Tardiphaga sp. vice304: one gene and its partner. The protein of the gene in region 2 interacts with the protein of the main gene of each other region in a pairwise test. Links are inferred from orthologs where the notes say so. Each region holds a gene or a part of one and is shown on either strand. Other genes may lie near its edges. The genes, in order: secA and secB.

What was found.
Region 1: the proteins of secB (region 2) and secA interact in binary tests that used the Escherichia coli proteins (3 or more experiments, as listed by UniProt). The link is inferred for Tardiphaga sp. vice304 from one-to-one orthologs.

The regions. Positions count from the first base shown.
Region 1 is NZ_CP041402.1:5,432,731-5,440,539, forward strand. What follows is about bases 127-3,519. They hold secA (preprotein translocase subunit SecA), read left to right. Parts: upstream 127-475; coding sequence 476-3,319; downstream 3,320-3,519. Other genes in these bases: FNL56_RS25915 (endonuclease domain-containing protein), read right to left, coding at 3,423-3,519. In the rest of the region: FNL56_RS25905 (peptidylprolyl isomerase), read right to left, coding at 1-112; more of FNL56_RS25915, read right to left, coding at 3,520-3,824; FNL56_RS25920 (L,D-transpeptidase family protein), read right to left, coding at 4,105-5,580; FNL56_RS25925 (J domain-containing protein), read right to left, coding at 6,009-6,665; FNL56_RS25930 (BolA family protein), read left to right, coding at 6,794-7,066; FNL56_RS25935 (HlyC/CorC family transporter), read right to left, coding at 7,300-7,809. UniProt on the Escherichia coli protein: Required for protein export, interacts with the SecYEG preprotein conducting channel.
Region 2 is NZ_CP041402.1:420,374-430,020, forward strand. What follows is about bases 1-2,954. They hold secB (protein-export chaperone SecB), read right to left. Parts: upstream 1,742-2,954; coding sequence 1,259-1,741; downstream 1-1,258. Other genes in these bases: coaE (dephospho-CoA kinase), read left to right, coding at 1-381; dnaQ (DNA polymerase III subunit epsilon), read left to right, coding at 413-1,105; FNL56_RS01915 (Tim44/TimA family putative adaptor protein), read left to right, coding at 2,139-2,834; mltA (murein transglycosylase A), read left to right, coding at 2,758-2,954. Outside these bases: more of mltA, read left to right, coding at 2,955-4,452; FNL56_RS01925 (Smr/MutS family protein), read left to right, coding at 4,449-5,045; ATP-dependent protease ATPase subunit HslU, read right to left, coding at 5,202-6,506; ATP-dependent protease subunit HslV, read right to left, coding at 6,690-7,262; imidazoleglycerol-phosphate dehydratase HisB, read left to right, coding at 7,470-8,063; FNL56_RS01945 (DUF2628 domain-containing protein), read left to right, coding at 8,089-8,613; imidazole glycerol phosphate synthase subunit HisH, read left to right, coding at 8,610-9,260; hisA (1-(5-phosphoribosyl)-5-[(5-phosphoribosylamino)methylideneamino]imidazole-4-carboxamide isomerase), read left to right, coding at 9,427-9,647. UniProt on the Escherichia coli protein: One of the proteins required for the normal export of some preproteins out of the cell cytoplasm. It is a molecular chaperone that binds to a subset of precursor proteins, maintaining them in a translocation-competent state.

The DNA of each region.
Region 1 (7,809 bases), 5.0 Mb from region 2 along the record:
GGGCATAGACCGGGAAGCTGGACAGCATTGCCATCGCGAAGGCGCCGGTCAGGGCGGCCAGTGCGAGCCCCGGGCGCTGGCCCGGTTTCTTGGCGGGCGATACGATGGTCATGGAAAATCCTTATCTCGGGGGAAGGTGGGCTATCGGGGTCGGCGGGACAGTCACTTAAACGACCCCTCTTGGCAACGCGAAAACTCTGTCAAAATGATGAAATCCTTGACAGGTTCGCGACCAAGCGCCGCCGTTGACAACCCTCTGCCCCAGCCATATCTCTGCAAAACTGGCCGGTGGCTATGCGCATTTTCGGCTGTGCCCCTGCCATTGGAACGCTTTCGCCAGTGAACCCTTGATACCCTCTTTCCCACACATCATGGCCGGCCCGATCGGGCCTCTGGCCCGATGCGTTCCGGGGGCCATTTGCCCCGCTGACTACCTCACGGCGGCAACGCCGAACTGCAAAGACAGGATTTCGTTATGATCGGCGCGCTCGCCCGCAAGTTCTTCGGCTCCGCCAATGACCGCCGCATCAAGGCCTACTCGACGCGCGTGGCCGCCATCAACGCGCTGGAGCCGGAAATCGCCGCTCTCTCCGACGAGGCGCTCAAGGCCCGCACTTCAGAATTCAAGGCGCAGATCGCCGCCGGCAAGACGCTCGACGAACTCCTGGTGCCCGCTTTCGCCACGGTGCGCGAAGCCGCCAAGCGCACGCTCGGTCAGCGCCATTTCGACGTCCAGCTGATTGGCGGCATGGTGCTGCATGAGGGCGACATCGCCGAGATGAAGACCGGCGAAGGCAAGACGCTGGTCGCGACCCTCGCCGTCTATCTCAATGCGCTGGCCGGCAAGGGCGTCCACGTCGTCACCGTCAACGATTACCTCGCCAAGCGCGATAGCGGCTGGATGGGCCAGATCTACAGCTTCCTTGGCCTGACCACCGGCGTGATCGTGCACGGCCTGGATGATGCCGAGCGCCAGGCGTCCTATGCCTGCGACATCACCTACGGCACCAACAACGAATACGGCTTCGACTATCTGCGCGACAACATGAAGTACCGGCTGGAGGACATGGTCCAGCGCGGCCACTTCTACGCCATCGTCGACGAAGTGGACTCGATCCTGATCGACGAGGCGCGCACGCCTCTGATCATCTCCGGCCCGCTCGACGACCGCTCGGAATTCTACAACACCATCGATACCTTCCTGCCCAAGCTCGAGAAGAAGACCGATTTCGAGGTCGACGAGAAGCAGCGCACCGTGACGCTGACCGAAGCCGGCATGGAGAAGATCGAGACCCTGCTGCGCGACGCCGGCCAGCTCAAGGGCGAGACGCTGTATGACGTCGAGAACGTCTCCGTCGTGCACCACATCAACCAGGCGCTGCGCGCCCATTCGCTGTTCAACAAGGACAAGGACTACATCGTCCGCGACGACGAGGTGATCATCATCGACGAATTCACCGGCCGCATGATGCAGGGCCGGCGCTATTCGGAAGGCCTGCACCAGGCGCTGGAAGCGAAAGAACACGTCACTGTCCAGCCGGAAAACCAGACGCTGGCCTCGATCACCTTCCAGAACTACTTCCGCATGTACGCCAAGCTGGCCGGCATGACCGGCACGGCTTTGACCGAAGCCGACGAATTGTTCGACATCTACAAGCTGGAAGTCGTCGAAGTGCCGACCAATGTCGGCATCGGCCGCATGGACGAGGACGACGAAGTCTACCGCACCCAGGACGAGAAGCACGCCGCGATCATGGCCGAGGTCGAGCGCGCCAATTCGCGCATGCAGCCGGTCCTGGTCGGCACCGCCTCGATCGAGAAGTCCGAACTGCTCGGCGAGTACCTCTTGAAGCACGGCTACAAGCAGCTCGAATTCGACAAGCCGAAGGCGATGGACAAGCTCTACGCCGCTGCCCGCGCCGGCAAGCCCGGCAAGCTGTTCGCGGTGCTGAACGCGCGCTTCCACGAGCAGGAAGCCTATATCGTCGCCGAAGCCGGCGTCCCCGGCGCCATCACCATCGCCACCAACATGGCCGGCCGCGGCACCGACATCAAACTCGGCGGATCCCTCGAAATGCGCTCGCAGATCGAGACCGCCGACATCACCGACGAGGCCGAGAAGACCGCCAAGATCGAGGAGATCAAGGCCGAGATCGCCAAATTCCGCGAGATGGTGCTGGCCGCCAAGGAAACGGCCGAAATCGAGCCCGCCAAGGGCTCCAAGCCCGCCAAGACCGCGACGCGCCCCGGCGGCCTCTACATCATCGGCTCCGAGCGCCACGAGTCCCGCCGCATCGACAACCAGCTACGCGGCCGCTCCGGCCGCCAGGGCGATCCAGGCCGCTCGAAGTTCTTCCTGTCGCTGGAAGACGACCTGATGCGGATCTTCGGCTCCGACCGGCTGGATTCCATGCTGACCCGGCTCGGCCTCAAGGAAGGCGAAGCCATCATCCATCCGTGGATCAACAAGGCGCTGGAGAAGGCGCAGCAGAAGGTCGAGGCGCGCAACTTCGACATCCGCAAGAACTTGCTTAAATACGACGACGTGCAGAACGACCAGCGCAAGGTGATCTTCGAGCAGCGCGTCGACCTGATGAAGAGCGAGAACGTCGCCGACACCGTCGCCGACATGCGCCGCGCTTTCGTCGAGGACCTCGTCACCAAGCACATCCCGGAAAACCAGTATGCCGAGCAGTGGGATGTGGCCGGTCTGAAGGAAGAGCTGCAGCGCGTCATCGACATCGACCTGCCGGTCGAGGAATGGGCCAAGGAAGAAGGCATCGCCGACGAGGAGCTGCTGAACCGCATCGAGGCGAAGGCCGACGAGCACATGGCCGCCAAGGTGGCGCAATGGGGTCCCGACGTGATGCGTTACGTCGAGAAGACCATTCTGCTGCAGACGCTCGACCATCTGTGGCGCGAGCATCTGGTGATGCTGGATCATCTGCGCCAGGTGATCGGCCTGCGCGGCTACGGCCAGCGCGATCCGCTGCAGGAGTACAAGGCGGAAGCCTACAACCTGTTCGAGGCGATGATCGCCAACCTGCGCGAGGCGGTGACGGCGCAATTGATGCGCGTCGAGATCGTGCCGCCGGACGTGCAGCCCGAGCTGCCACCGATGGAAGCGCACAAGCTCGACTACAATACCGGCGAAGACGAAGTGGCATTCGCGAGCGCCGCTTTGGCACCGCCCACCGCCGAGCAGATCGCCGCCCGCGATCCGAACAGGCCGGACACCTGGGGCAAGGTCGGCCGCAACGAAGACTGCCCGTGCGGCTCCGGCAAGAAGTACAAGCACTGCCACGGAAGGTATGCGTGAGGGCTGAGGTTACGGGTTCTTATTGAGAAGCTGTCGCCTGCGGCACCCCCATCCCCAATCCTTCCCCGCAAGGGGGAAGGGAGCTGATGGGCCTTCGCTTTGATTACTTTAGCCCGATACGCCGCGCGTCGTGCCCCCTTCCCCCTTGCGGGGAAGGGGCAGGGATGGGGGTCACCACGCTCTGGATGACCTGAAGCACGCCATCCAGATTCCCCAGCACCTCGTGATTCCAGAACCGAAGCACCCGGTAGCCACGGGCTTCGATGAATCTCGTGCGACAATCATCCGCCGCGCGGTTCTCGTGATGCTGCCCGCCATCGAGCTCGATCACCAGCCTGGCCTTGCGACTTACGAAATCGACAATGAACGGCCCGATCAACGCCTGCCGCCGGAAGTGCGATCCACCAAGCTCGATATCGTGCTTCAACCGCGGCCACAGCACGCGCTCGGCATCCGTCGGATCGGCCCTTAACTGCTTGGCAAATTGTCGTTGTCGATCTTGCATGATCGAGCCTAATTCTGGCGAAAGCGCTCGTGGCGCCCCCATCCCCGACCCTTCCCCGCAAGGGGGAAGGGAGCACTGCTGCCAAAGCGAAATTACTGCGAACTAATATAAGCGAACTGACGAAGTCGGATCAGCTAGGTCTCATGAGCTTACACGCGATGCACTTAGCTTGCTCGCTAAGAAGCACCGCGGCTAATGCCCCCTTCCCCCTTGCGGGGAAGGGTCGGGGATGGGGGTCCGCGGGCTCGAACGAAGCGATCGTCGCTCCGGACCATCAGCCCTACTTGGCGGCCGAGAACCGCGTATCAAAACTGTTGGCGGGCACCACCGAGGCTGCGCCGGACAGCAAAGCGCCCTGCTCAGTCGGCTTCGACGGCGGGCGCGGGGCGGCGCTGGCCTGCTTGGTGGCGTCGGCCGGCGTCAGCACCGGCTTGGCGGCCACAGAAACAGCAGGCTTGGCCGCGGGCGTTGGCTTGGACTTGGCGGCAATGGTGGCTGCGGTCGAAGCCGGCGTGGCGCTCGCCGTGGTCTCCGAGGAGCCGCCGATGCCGACCTTCTTGGCGAGGTTGCTGAAGAAGCCGCCTTCCGACGAGGCCGAGGCGACCTTGGTGCCGGGGGTGACGGCGACCGCCGGCTCTTCCGACGACGCCGACGCCAGCAGCGACGCCGAGGACGGCTCAAGGTTCGGCTTCGGCGGATTGACGTGCGGTGGGATGGTGCCCGGCGCGCGGACGCTTTCGATGCCGGGGACGATCGGGTCCGACAGGCCGGTCGAGGCTTCCGGCAGCTTGGAGGCGAAGATCCGGTTCATGCCGCCGTCGATGTCCGGACGGCGCGCCGCGATCGCCACACCCTTGGCGACCAGCTCAGCCGTTTTGGCGTCGTCGGCGCGCTGCTTCTGCGCCACCGCGTCGGCGATCTCCGGCGTCACCGTATAGGCCGGGCACTTGGCGGATGCGTTGAAGACAGGCGCGCGCGACATGTTGGCGGGCTGCGCCGGATCGAACACGTACTTGTTCTCGCAGAACTCGACCTTCGGCTCCTGCTTCGTCACCTCGAAATGATCGTAGCCCTGCTTGATCATCTTCCAGAACGGCATGTTCGGGTTGTTGCGGTGGCGGGCCATGTTCACGGGCGTCATCTTGAACGGATAGGCCTGCACCTGGAACGAGCGCTGGCCGCCGAAGAAGGATTCGCGCCCCAACGCGTAGATGTCCGAGATCTGTTCGTCGGTCATCGCGTAGCATCCGCGCGACGAGCAGTCGCCATGCACCATCAGCTGCGAGCCGGTGCGCCCCAGCGATTTGTCGAACGCGTTGGGGTAGCCCATGTTGAACGACAGATAATACGACGACTGCGGATTCATCTGCGCCGGCGTGATGTTGTAGAAGCCCTCGGGCGCCTGGCGGTCGCCTTCCTTGATCTTCGGACCGAGGTCGCCGGACCAGCGGCAGATCGGATAGGTCTTCAGCAACGCGAACTGGCCGGAACGATTCTGTTTCCAGACCTCGAGCTCGGCCTCCTGCTTGAACAGCCGCACCAGCATCGGCGACTGCAGGTCCATGTCCTTGGCCGCGATCTCGGCGACGAGCTTTTCCGGAATCGGCTTGTTGGCCTTGGCGTTGCTGGCGAGCGACATCTCGTCGGTGTTGCAGCCGGACAGCGCCAGACCAGCCGCCAGAACGGCGGAGATGACCAGCGCGCGAACGAGCGGGCCGCGAAGGTCCGAGCCGCGAAAGTCCGAGCGATATATCAAGACGAAACTCCGCAGCCGAGGGGCGAACTCACCCCGAAACAACCGTCTACGCCCAAAGCGGGCCGCAGATTATCCCCAACACCCCCTGCTCGCAAGCCGACCCGGCCGCGCGAAGCGGGCGCAAATACCCTTGGACCCGAACGGTTAAAACTTGGTGGCGGGGCTTAATTGCGGCCGAAACCGCGATGCGGCGGAATAAAGGCGGCTGGAGTGCCGACATGTTTAATCAAATGTTACGGAGGGCGGGAATGCGGGCAAGCTGTGAAGTCCACCGCCCTCTCCGCCGTCGTCCCGGCGAACGCCGGGATCCATAGCCTCCAGAGATAAGAGACGGAAGGCCGCTGCGGCCGTGCCGCCACTTGTCGATGGCGTGTATGGGTCCCGGCTTGCGCCCGCGCTGACGCGCGGGCTTGCCGGGACGACAGAGCCTACGAGCCCCGGACCACCGTCTTCAGATAATTATACGCCTTGATGATCTCGATCAGGCGATCCTCGGTGGAGCGGTCGCCGCCATTGGCGTCGGGGTGGTGCTGCTTGACCAGCGCCTTGTAGGTCGATTTCACGGTTTCCAGCGTGGCGTCGGGGCCGAGGCCCATCACCTGAAGCGCCTTGCGCTCGGCGTTGAAAATCTTGCGCGTCTCGGCCTTGGGCGCTTCGGCCTTGGCGCCGGGACCGGGCCGCCAGCGGTTGCGGCCGTTGAGTTCAGAGAACATTGCGAACGGATCGGCGGCGCCTTCGAGGTCGGCCTCGGGCGACTTGCCTTTGCCCTTGCTGCCATTGGCGCCCATCTTCCAGGTCGGACGGTGGCCGGTCAGCGCGTCCTTCTGGTACTTCGCCACCGCGTCCAGCGTCATGCCGGAGAAGAAATTATAGGACTGGTTGTACTCGCGGACATGGTTCAGGCAGAAGTGCCAGTATTCCTTGTCGTTGGCGCGGCCCTTGGGGGCGCGGTGCGGCCCCTTGTTTTTGCACTCCGGCCACTCGCACATCGCGGCTTCCTCGCGCGCGGCGGCCTGCTGCTTGGCGCTCAGCTTATTGGGCTTGATGCGGATGGAGTCGAAGAATTTGGATGAGTCGATGGCCATGGCGGACTATGACAACGCCGCGCGAAAAGCTTCAAGTCTTGACATTCGGATATGATCCCAGTGGCGCCGATTTCCAGCGATTGACGATGATGCGGCAAAGACGTTAAGCCGATATGCGAGGAACTGCCATGACCGTCAAAGACATCATCTCAAAGAAACTGCAGGACGCCTTCGCGCCCGATCGCCTTGAGGTGACCGACGAGTCGCATCTGCATGAAGGCCACGCCGGCCATCAGCCCGGCGGCGAGACGCACTTCCGAGTTGATATTGTGTCGGACGGCTTCGAAGGGAAGAGCCGGATCGAACGCCACCGAATGATCAATGCGACGCTGGCTGCGGAACTCGCCGGCCCGATCCACGCGCTGGCGCTGAAGGCGCGAACGAAGGGCGAGGCGGGCTAATTGGTCCGAACACCGGCGGTAGTGCCCCCTTCCCCCTTGCGGGGAAGGGCCGGGGATGGGGGTGCCGCGAGCGACGACCTCTGCGATGTCGCGCAGGCGATGCAGCAACGACTTCTTCATTCAGGTTTTACAGAGCGTCGCTGAAAGTTCAGCGCGTGGGGCCCCCCATCCCCGACCCTTCCCCGCAAGGGGGAAGGGAGCACTGCTGCCATTGCTCTTATCTCGTTAGAAAATCAGAACGACGTCCCGGCCCTTGGCTTCTTCCCGACCGGCTCCGGCTCCACCGGCACCGGGCCGATGCGCAATGCGGTGATGCGGTTGCGCTCGCGGCGCAGCACCCGAAACCGGAAGCCGTGGAAGGTGAAGCTCTGGCCGCGCTCGGGGATCGAGCGCGCCTCGTGGATCACCAGGCCCGCCACGGTCGTCGCCTCCTCGTCGGGCAGGTGCCAGTCCATCGCGCGGTTGAGATCGCGGATCGGGACGGAGCCGTCGACCACCACGGAACCGTCCGGCTGGGCGCGGACGCCGGCGACCACCACGTCGTGCTCGTCGGAGATATCGCCGACGATCTCTTCCAGCACATCCTCCAGCGTCACCATGCCTTCGACTTCGCCATATTCATCGACCACCAGCGCGAAATGCGTCTTGCGGCGGCGGAATGCCTTCAGCTGATCCGACAGCGGGCGCATCTCCGGCACGAACCATGGCGGCAGCGCGATGGAAGCCACATCGATCTTCGAGGT
Region 2 (9,647 bases):
GCCGCGATGAAAAGGCTCGAGCAGATCGTGCATCCGCTATTGTCGGCCTATCACCGGAAATTCCTCGACGATGCCGAGCGCTCCGGCGCCGCGGTCGCGGTGGTCGATGTGCCGCTGCTGTTCGAGACGGGCGGCGACCAGCGCGTCGATGCCGTCGTCGTCGTCACCACCGATGCCGAACAACAGCGTCAGCGTATTCTGGCGCGCGGCACCATGACGCCGGAAAAGCTCGACGCCATTCTGGCGCGGCAGTTGCCCGACGCCGAAAAACGCAAGCGGGCGGATTTCGTGGTGGATACATCGCACGGACTGGAGCCCGTGCGGATCAGCATCCGTGAAATTCTCAGCCAGGCTGTTAGGATGCCGCGACGGCGCCCCTGATGGCAGCCGTGATTCGTTGGACTGGCTGAACATGCGCGAAATCGTTCTCGATACCGAAACCACCGGCCTCGATCCCTTGCGCGGCGATCGGCTGGTCGAGATAGGCTGCGTCGAGATCCTCAACCGGATGCCGACCGGGCAGACCTATCACTGCCACATCAATCCGCAGCGCGACATGCCGCTGGAAGCCTTCAACGTGCATGGCCTGTCGGCGGAGTTCCTGTCGACCAAGCCGCTGTTCCACGAGGTGGTCGACGACTTTCTGGAATTCATCGGGGATGCCCCGCTGGTGATCCACAACGCCTCGTTCGACATCGGTTTCATCAATGCCGAGCTCGACCGTATCAAGCGGCCGCCGATCCCGCGCGAGCGGCTGGTCGATACGTTGATGCTGGCGCGCCGGAAACATCCCGGCGTGTCGAACCGGCTCGACGATCTCTGCTCGCGCTACGCGATCGACAATTCACGCCGCACCAAGCACGGCGCGCTGCTCGATTCGGAATTGCTGGCGGAGGTCTATATCGACCTGATCGGCGCCCGGCAGTCGCAACTGATCCTGGCGGATGACGTTCCTGCGCAGCAGACCGGCGGCATCAACGACGCTCCGCGCCGCCAGCGCCCGACGCCGCTATTGCCGCGCGTGACGGAAACCGACCGTGCCGATCACCGCGCGTTCATCGCGACGCTCGGCGAGAAGCCGATATGGAGTGAGTTTTTGGCCTAGGCTGTCATTCCGGGGCGCGAGAGCGAAGCTCGAGCGAACCTCAGCCACTCCAATTGGAGTGGCGGGGAATCCCGAGATGGGACGATGAACATGCCGAGGTTCCGGGTTCGCGCTCGGCTGACGCCGTTCGCGCCCCGGAACGACAGTGTAAAGTTAGTTCGCCGGGCCGGCCTCGGCCTGTGCCTGGCGCTCCATGTTCGACCGGTACAGGCCGACGAAATCCACGGGGTCCAGCATCAAGGGCGGGAAGCCGCCGTCGCGGACCGAGGTCGCGATGATCTCGCGGGCGAACGGGAACAACAGCCGCGGGCATTCGATCATGATCAGCGGGTGCAGGTTTTCCGGCGGCACGTTGACGATCCGGAACACGCCGGCATAGGCCAGCTCGAACGAGAACATCACCGAGCCGGCACTGTCGGCCTTGCCCTCGACCGACAGCACCACTTCATACTCGGTCTCGGAGATGTTGTTGGCGGCGACGTTGATCTGGATGTTGATGTTGGGCTGCTTGTCCTGCGGCGCCAGCGAGGCCGGCGCGTTCGGGTTCTCGAACGACAGGTCCTTGGTGTACTGCGCCAGCACGTTGAGCTGGGGAGCCTGGGCTGCCTCGGGAGGGGTGCCATTGCCGTTGGTCATCGAAAATCTCCTGAAGCGCTGTCGGGCGAGGTGGGTTCCGGCCGGGCAATGCCTTCCGAACGGTAAATGCCCTGTCGGGCGGAGTGGCTATCATAGGCCTGCGGTACTCGACAAGGACGACCGGCAGCCCTGGCGGCCACATCCGCAAAAAGCCATTCGCAATCGCCTGCAAACGCGTTAAACCGGTGACACGCCGTTTCGGGCGGGCGGGCGCTGAAAAACGGCCGCTTTGCCGCAGGGTGGAGCCGGAACGCGCCATTGGCTGGGCATGGTTTCGTGCCTAGATGAAGCAGGCCCTCTTCGGGAACTGTCGCCGTTTTGGACGTTCCCTCACGACCGCCCGCGGGCGGGACATTCCGCCGGCTCAATGCCGGCGCCGATCAGAAAGCGATGCGACGTGGATATTTATACCATCATCTTCCTGGCGCTGGCGGTCTTCATTTTCATCCGCCTGCGCAATGTGCTCGGTCAACGCACCGGCGAGGAACGGCCGCCCTTCGAGCGCGTGGCACGCGATGCCGCCGGCGCCGACAACAATGTCGTGCCGATGCCGGGCAGCGTCATCGACCACGGCGCCCCGGCGCCGACAGCCGACGTGTCGCCCGCCGAACGCTGGAAGGGCGTGGCCGAACCCGGCACTCCGCTGGCGATGGGCTTCGATGCCATCGTCGCCCAGGACCCCTCCTTCGACCCCCGCCATTTCATCACCGGCGCCAAGGGCGCCTATGAGATGATCGTGCTGGCTTTCGCCAATGGCGACCGCCGTTCGCTCAAGGACCTCGTTTCGCCGGAAGTGTTCGAGAGCTTCGACGGCGTGATCAAGGATCGCGAGACCAACGAGTGGAAGACCGAGACCCGCTTCGTCGCGATCGACAAGGCCGAATTGGCCGCCGCCGAGGTCCGCGACCGCTCGGCGCTGATCACGGCGCGCTTCGTCTCCCAGATGATCACGGTGACCCGCGACAAGACCGGCGCCATCGTCGATGGCAACGCTGAGAAGGTTACGGATGTCACCGATGTCTGGACATTCGCCCGCGACATCACCTCGCGCGATCCGAACTGGAAGCTTGTTGGCACCGACGCCGGCCAGTAACGCCACCCGATGGGCGGCGCTCTGCGTGTTCGGCGCAGCTGCGGCGTGGCCCGCGTCCGCCGCTGCGCGGACGGACCATTCCGGCCGTAACTGGCCGTTCGAACTCGCCGGCGCGCAATATGCGCCGGTCGATTTTGCGGAAATCGCCGGCTGGCACGACGACGATCACCTCCAGGCGCTGAAGACGTTTCGGGTGAGCTGCGGTCCTATCGCCGGCCCGCGCAACCCGCCGCCCGATTCCAAAGCGCTCGGCGGCTCGCTGCGCGAGCCCTGCCTGGCGGCCCGGGATGCGGCGATTTCCGATCCGGCGAAAGCACGCCATTTTTTCGAAAAGCATTTCCTGCCGCTGCGGGTCTCGAAGCTCGGCGACGAGCAGGGTTTTGTGACCGGCTATTTCGAACCGGTGCTCGAGGGCTCGCGGACCCGATCCGACGCCTACCCCGTGCCGGTGTATCGCCGGCCGTCGAACCTGTTCGTGCGCGGCAGATCGCAGGCGAGCCTGGGCATGCCCAATGGCGGCGAGGTGTTTCGCAAGATCGGCCGCCGCAAGCTGGTGCCCTATTACGACCGCGGCCAGATCGAGGACGGCGCCATCGCCGGCCGCGGGCTGGAGATCGCCTGGCTGAAGAACCAGACTGATCTGCTGTTCACCCAGATTCAGGGCTCGGCGCGAATTCATTTCGAGGACGGCGGCTCGGTGCGGATCAACTATGATTCGCATAATGGCTTCGGCTACACGCCGGTCGGCCGCGCACTGATCGACCGCGGCATCATCCCGCGCGAGCAGATGTCGATGCAGCGCATCCGGCAGTGGATGGAAGAGAACCCGGACGGCGCCAACGAGCTGCGCCGCACCAACCGTTCCTATGTGTTCTTCCGAGAAGTGCAGTTGCCGCCGGAGGCCGAAGCGGTCGGCGCGCAGGGCGTCTCCTTGACGGCCGGCCGCTCGATCGCCGTCGACAAGGCGCTGCATGTCTATGGCACGCCGTTCTTCATCGAGGGCGAATTGCCGATCGAGACCGAAATCTCGAAGACGCCGTTCCGCCGGCTGATGGTGGCGCAGGATACCGGATCCGCGATCGTCGGCCCGGCCCGCGCCGACATCTATTTCGGCGCCGGCGCCTGGGCGGGGCAAGTCTCCGGGCGGATCAAGCAGGCCGCGCGCTTCGTAATGCTGGTGCCGAAGGCGCTCGATCCGGTGGAGGCCGGCCGCAGCCTGCCGTTGCCGATGGCGCGGCCGTCGGAGCTGATCGCCAAATTGTATCCGCAAGGCGAGCCGGCGCCGGACACCGCAAAGCTGGCCGGTCCTGCCGTGGCCACGACGACCCCGGCGCCTGCCGTTGCGCCTGCCCCTGCCCCGTCTGCCGCCGCCACGCCGCCGACCGGCAAAGAAACGACGCCTGCCAAAGAGCCGGACAAGGCTGCAACTTTCATCGGGCCGCCCGCCCCTGCTGCCATCGTGGCGCCCGCCACCGTTGCGGCCCTCGTTGCCACCAAGGCCGTGCCGCTGCCGGAGCCGCGTCCCGAGATCAAGGCCGAGCTCAAGACCGAGGCCAAGCCGCCGCGCCGCGAACGCCGTCGCGCGCGTCCGCATCGCCATCGTTTCTTCTGGCAATGAAAGGCGCGCGCCGTCCACCGCAATTGCCGGGTCCCGTCGTGTCGCGCCGCAAGCGCGCGCTGAGCGAGGAAGAGCGCGAGCTATGGAACAGCGTCGCGAAACAGACCAGACCGCTGCGCAGGAAGCGCGTCGTGAAGGCTGCGCTGCCGGTCGTCGAAGCGCCGGCCATGGTGGAAAAGCCGGTGACCGCAAAGCCGCGCCGGCTTTCCACCATGGCGGCGCCGATTAAGTCCGCGCTGCCCGCGCCTGCCCCGCTGGCCTCGCTCGGTCGCCGCGAGCGTTCGCAACTGTCGCGCGGCAAGAAGGAGATCGACGCCCGGCTCGATCTGCACGGCATGACGCAGACCCGCGCGCATTCTGCGCTGCAGGCCTTCCTGCACCGCTGCCATCATGACGGCTGCACCTTTGTGCTGGTGATCACCGGCAAGGGCCGCACCGTCGGCCCGGAATCCGAACGCGGCATCCTGCGTCGCCAGGTGCCGTTGTGGCTAAGCCTGCCGGAGTTTCGCGGCTTCGTGGTCGGCTACGAGCAGGCCAGCATCGGACACGGCGGCGAAGGCGCGATCTATGTGCGGATCAGGCGGGCGAGGTAATGCAAGGCCGCCCCACACTGTCGTTCCGGGATGCAGCAGACGGCGGAGCCGGCTGATGGAGACCCGGAACCTCAGCATGTTTTGCGCGCTAAACATATCGGGATTCCGGGTTCGCTCGCGCTGATGCGCTCGCGCCCCGGAATGACAACTTGGTTGCTATAAAATAAACCGGCTGAGATCCGTGTTTTTCGCGAGATCGCCGACGTGCTTCTGCACATACGCCGCGTCAACGCGGATCGTCTCGCCATGCCGGTCGGGTGCTACGAACGAGATCTCGTCGAGCACGCGCTCCATCACCGTCTGCAATCGCCGTGCGCCGATGTTCTCGACACTGGAGTTCACCGCCACCGCGACGTCGGCCAGCGCGTCGATCGCATCATCGCCGAATTCCAGCGTCACGCCTTCGGTCGCCAGCAGCGCGACATATTGCTTGATCAGCGAGGCTTCCGGCTCGGTCAGAATACGCCGCATGTCGTCGCGCGACAGCGCATTCAGCTCGACGCGGATCGGCAGGCGGCCCTGCAATTCGGGCAGCAGGTCGGAGGGTTTGGCGATGTGAAACGCGCCCGACGCGATGAACAGAATGTGGTCGGTCTTCACCGCGCCGTGCTTGGTGGAGACGGTGGTGCCCTCGATCAGCGGCAGCAGGTCGCGCTGCACGCCCTCGCGCGAGACTTCGCCGCCGCTGCGGCCATCGCGTACGCAAATCTTGTCGATCTCGTCGAGAAACACGATGCCCGAATTCTCCACGACGCTGATCGCTTCCTGCGTCAGCTGATCGCTGTCGAGCAGCTTGTCGGATTCCTCATTGACCAGCAGCTCGTGGGACGCTTCCACCGTCAGGCGTCGCGTCTTGGTGCGATTGCCCATCTTGCCGAAGATGTCGCCGATATTGATTGCGCCCATCTGCGCGCCGGGCATGCCGGGAATCTCGAACATCGACGGGCCGCCGCCGGAGGCGGTGGTCTCGATCTCGATTTCCTTGTCGTTCATCTCGCCGGCCCGCAATTTCTTGCGAAACGATTCACGGGTCGAGGGGCCCGAGCCCGGCCCGACCAGCGCATCGAGCACGCGCTCCTCGGCGGCCTGCTGCGCGCGGGCCTGCACGTCCTTGCGCTTGCGCTCGCGGGTTTGCGCGATGCCGACCTCGACGAGGTCGCGGATGATCTGCTCGACATCGCGGCCGACATAGCCGACCTCGGTAAATTTGGTGGCCTCGACCTTGATGAACGGCGCGCCGGCGAGCTTGGCCAGACGCCTGGCGATCTCGGTCTTGCCGACGCCGGTCGGGCCGATCATCAGGATGTTCTTCGGCAGCACTTCCTCGCGCAACTGGCCTGTGAGCTGCAGCCGCCGCCAGCGGTTGCGTAACGCGATCGAGACGGCGCGCTTGGCGTCGTGCTGGCCGACGATATAGCGGTCGAGTTCGCTGACGATTTCACGGGGAGAAAAGTCGGTCATAGGGCTTCGCTTTTTCTTCCTTCTCCCCTTGTGGGAGAAGGTGGCACGGCCGAAGGCCGTGACGGATGAGGGGTCACTGGGCTCGGAGTTGGTGGCACCCCTCACCCGGCCGCGCTGTCGCGCGTCCACCCTCTCCCACCTAGCGAAGCTTCGCTTCGCGCGGGGGAGAGGGGAAGTAGAGTCTCAGCTTTCCAGCGCTTCGATCGTCACGTTTCTGTTCGTGTAGACGCAAATATCCGCAGCAATATCCAGCGACTTGCGCACGATCGCCTCGGCGTCCTTGTCGGTGTCGACCAGCGCGCGCGCCGCGGCCAGCGCATAATTGCCGCCGGAGCCGATCGCCATCACGCCGGCTTCCGGCTCCAGCACGTCGCCGGTGCCGGTCAGCACCAGGGAGACGTCCTTGTCGGCGACGATCATCATGGCTTCCAGCCGGCGCAAATAGCGGTCGGTGCGCCAGTCCTTGGCGAGCTCGACGGCGGCGCGGGTCAACTGGCCGGGATATTGCTCCAGCTTGGCCTCCAGCCGCTCGAACAGCGTGAAAGCGTCGGCGGTCGCGCCGGCGAAGCCGCCGATCACGTCGCCGCGGCCGAGCTTTCGCACCTTCCGGGCGTTGGACTTGATGACGGTCTGGCCGATCGAGACCTGGCCGTCGCCGCCGATCACGACGCGGCCGCCCTTGCGGACGGTCAGGATGGTGGTGCCGTGCCAGACCGGGGACGATCCGTCATGGGAAGCCGAATAGGATGCGTTCATGGGTACCTCGTGAGCGCCTCATCTAGGCACTGCCTGCCGGCGTTGCAAATGCGGCACTTTTTCCCTCTCCGGCTTGCGGTGGAGGAAGCGACGGCGTGCGGGGATGCTCTTTTCGCTCACCATAGGTTCCGAAACCGGCCGCCCGTGGTGGCGCCTCCGTCATCACCCTGTTAAAAGGGCGCGTTTTCACTGGGTGGAGAGGGCGTCATGCGTCAGGCGACGATCAAGCGCACGACCAAGGAGACCGCCATCGAGGTCTCCGTGAACCTCGACGGCACCGGCCTGTCCGATTCGCACACCGGAATCGGGTTCTTCGACCACATGCTCGACCTCCTCGCCCGGCATTCCCGCATCGACATCACCGTCAAGGCGGTCGGCGACCTGCACGTCGATTTCCACCACACCACCGAGGATGTCGGCATCGCGCTCGGCCAGGCGGTCAAGCAGGCGCTCGGCGACATGGCCGGCATCACCCGCTATGCCGGGGTTCACATGCCGATGGACGAGACCCTGACCCGGGTCGCGATCGACATCTCCGGCCGGCCGTTCCTGGTGTTCAAATCGGCGTTCCCGACCCAGAAGATCGGCGAATTCGACACCGAGCTGGTGCGCGAATGGTTCACCGCCTTTGCCGGCAATGCGGGCGTGACTTTGCACGTCGAGACCCTATATGGCGAGAACAGCCATCATATCGCCGAATCCTGCTTCAAGGGTCTGGCGCGGGCGCTGCGCACCGCGGTCGCGATCGATCCGCGCAATGCCGGCGAAGTGCCATCTACCAAGGGGCAGCTCGGCGGCTGATTGCAGCCATCGGCGGAGAGCCATCATGCCGGTCTATACGATCCACGCGCCCCGCGCCGCCGGCTCGGAGCCGCTCGTCGCGCCGGACCGGTTCCGGTTCGTGCGCGATGGCTTTCATTTTTGGGCGTTTGCGACCAGCCTCATCTGGCTGATCTGGCACCGGCTGTGGTGGGCAACACTCGGCTATATCGTGCTGTCGGTCGTGGGCGGCATCGCGCTGGCGATGCTCGGGGCCGGTTCCGGCACCCGGCTGGTGGTGATGTTCCTGTTCGCTTTGCTGATGGGCTTCGAGGCGTCCAGCATCCGGCGCTGGACGCTGTCGCGCGGCAAATGGCTCCAGCTCGATCTCGTCGTCGCCGAGGATGAGGAAACCGCCGAGCGCCGCTTCTTCGAGCGCTGGACCACACGCCGCGAGTTCATGGGTGACACGAACGGCGTCGAGCGTGGCGGGCCACCGCCGACGCGCAATATTCCCGGCCAGTCGTTTTCCCGTCCGCCCGCGCGCGAGGAAATCATCGGCCTGTTTCCGCAACCGGGAGCTTCACGTTGAGCGTTGCTATCATCGATTACGGCTCCGGCAATCTGCACTCGGCGGCGAAAGCCTTCGAGCGCGCCGCGCGCAGCATGGCTGCCCCCGAGAAGGTCATCGTCACCCGCGATCCCGAAGCGGTGTTCCGTGCCGACCGCATCGTGCTGCCGGGCGTTGGCGCCTTCGCCGATTGCCGCAAGGGCCTGGATGCGCTGGACGGCATGGTCGATGCGATGACCGAAGCCGTGCGCGACAAGGCCAGGCCGTTTTTCGGCATCTGCGTCGGCATGCAGTTGATGGCGACGCGCGGCAAGGAGCACGTCACCACCAACGGGCTGAACTGGATCGAAGGCGACGTCGAAAGAATCGCGCCGCGCGAAGAGAATTTCAAGATCCCGCATATGGGCTGGAATACGTTGGAGATGGTGCGCGAGCATCCGGTGCTGGAGCGCCTGCCGCTCGGCGAAAAAGGCCGGCACGCTTATTTCGTGCACTCCTATCAGCTCAACGCGGTCCACGAAGCCGACGTGCTGGCGCGTGCCGAATATGGTGGACCGGTGACGGCCATCGTCGGCCGCGACACCATGATCGGCACCCAGTTTCACCCCGAAAAGAGCCAGCGCTTCGGCCTGGCTTTGATCCAGAATTTTTTGAAGTGGAAGCCGTGAGCACTTCTGTCAAAGCGGTATGGCCGCAGTGCTCCCCTCCCCCTTGCGGGGAGGGGTCGGGGGTGGGGGTCCACCAGCGACGGCACCTGCGGCTACCCCCCTCCCCGACCCTCCCCCGCAAGGGGGGAGGGAGCGACAGCGCTCTTGGTTTATGGACTATTTCATCATGATCCTCTTTCCCGCCATCGATCTCAAAAACGGCCAGTGCGTTCGCCTCGAACAGGGCGACATGGCGCGCGCCACGGTTTTCAATCTCGATCCCGCCGCGCAGGCGCGTGACTTCGAGAGCCAGGGCTTCGAATATCTCCACGTCGTCGATCTCGACGGCGCCTTCGCCGGCAAGCCGGTCAATGCGCAGGCCGTGGAAGCGATGCTCGCCACCATCAA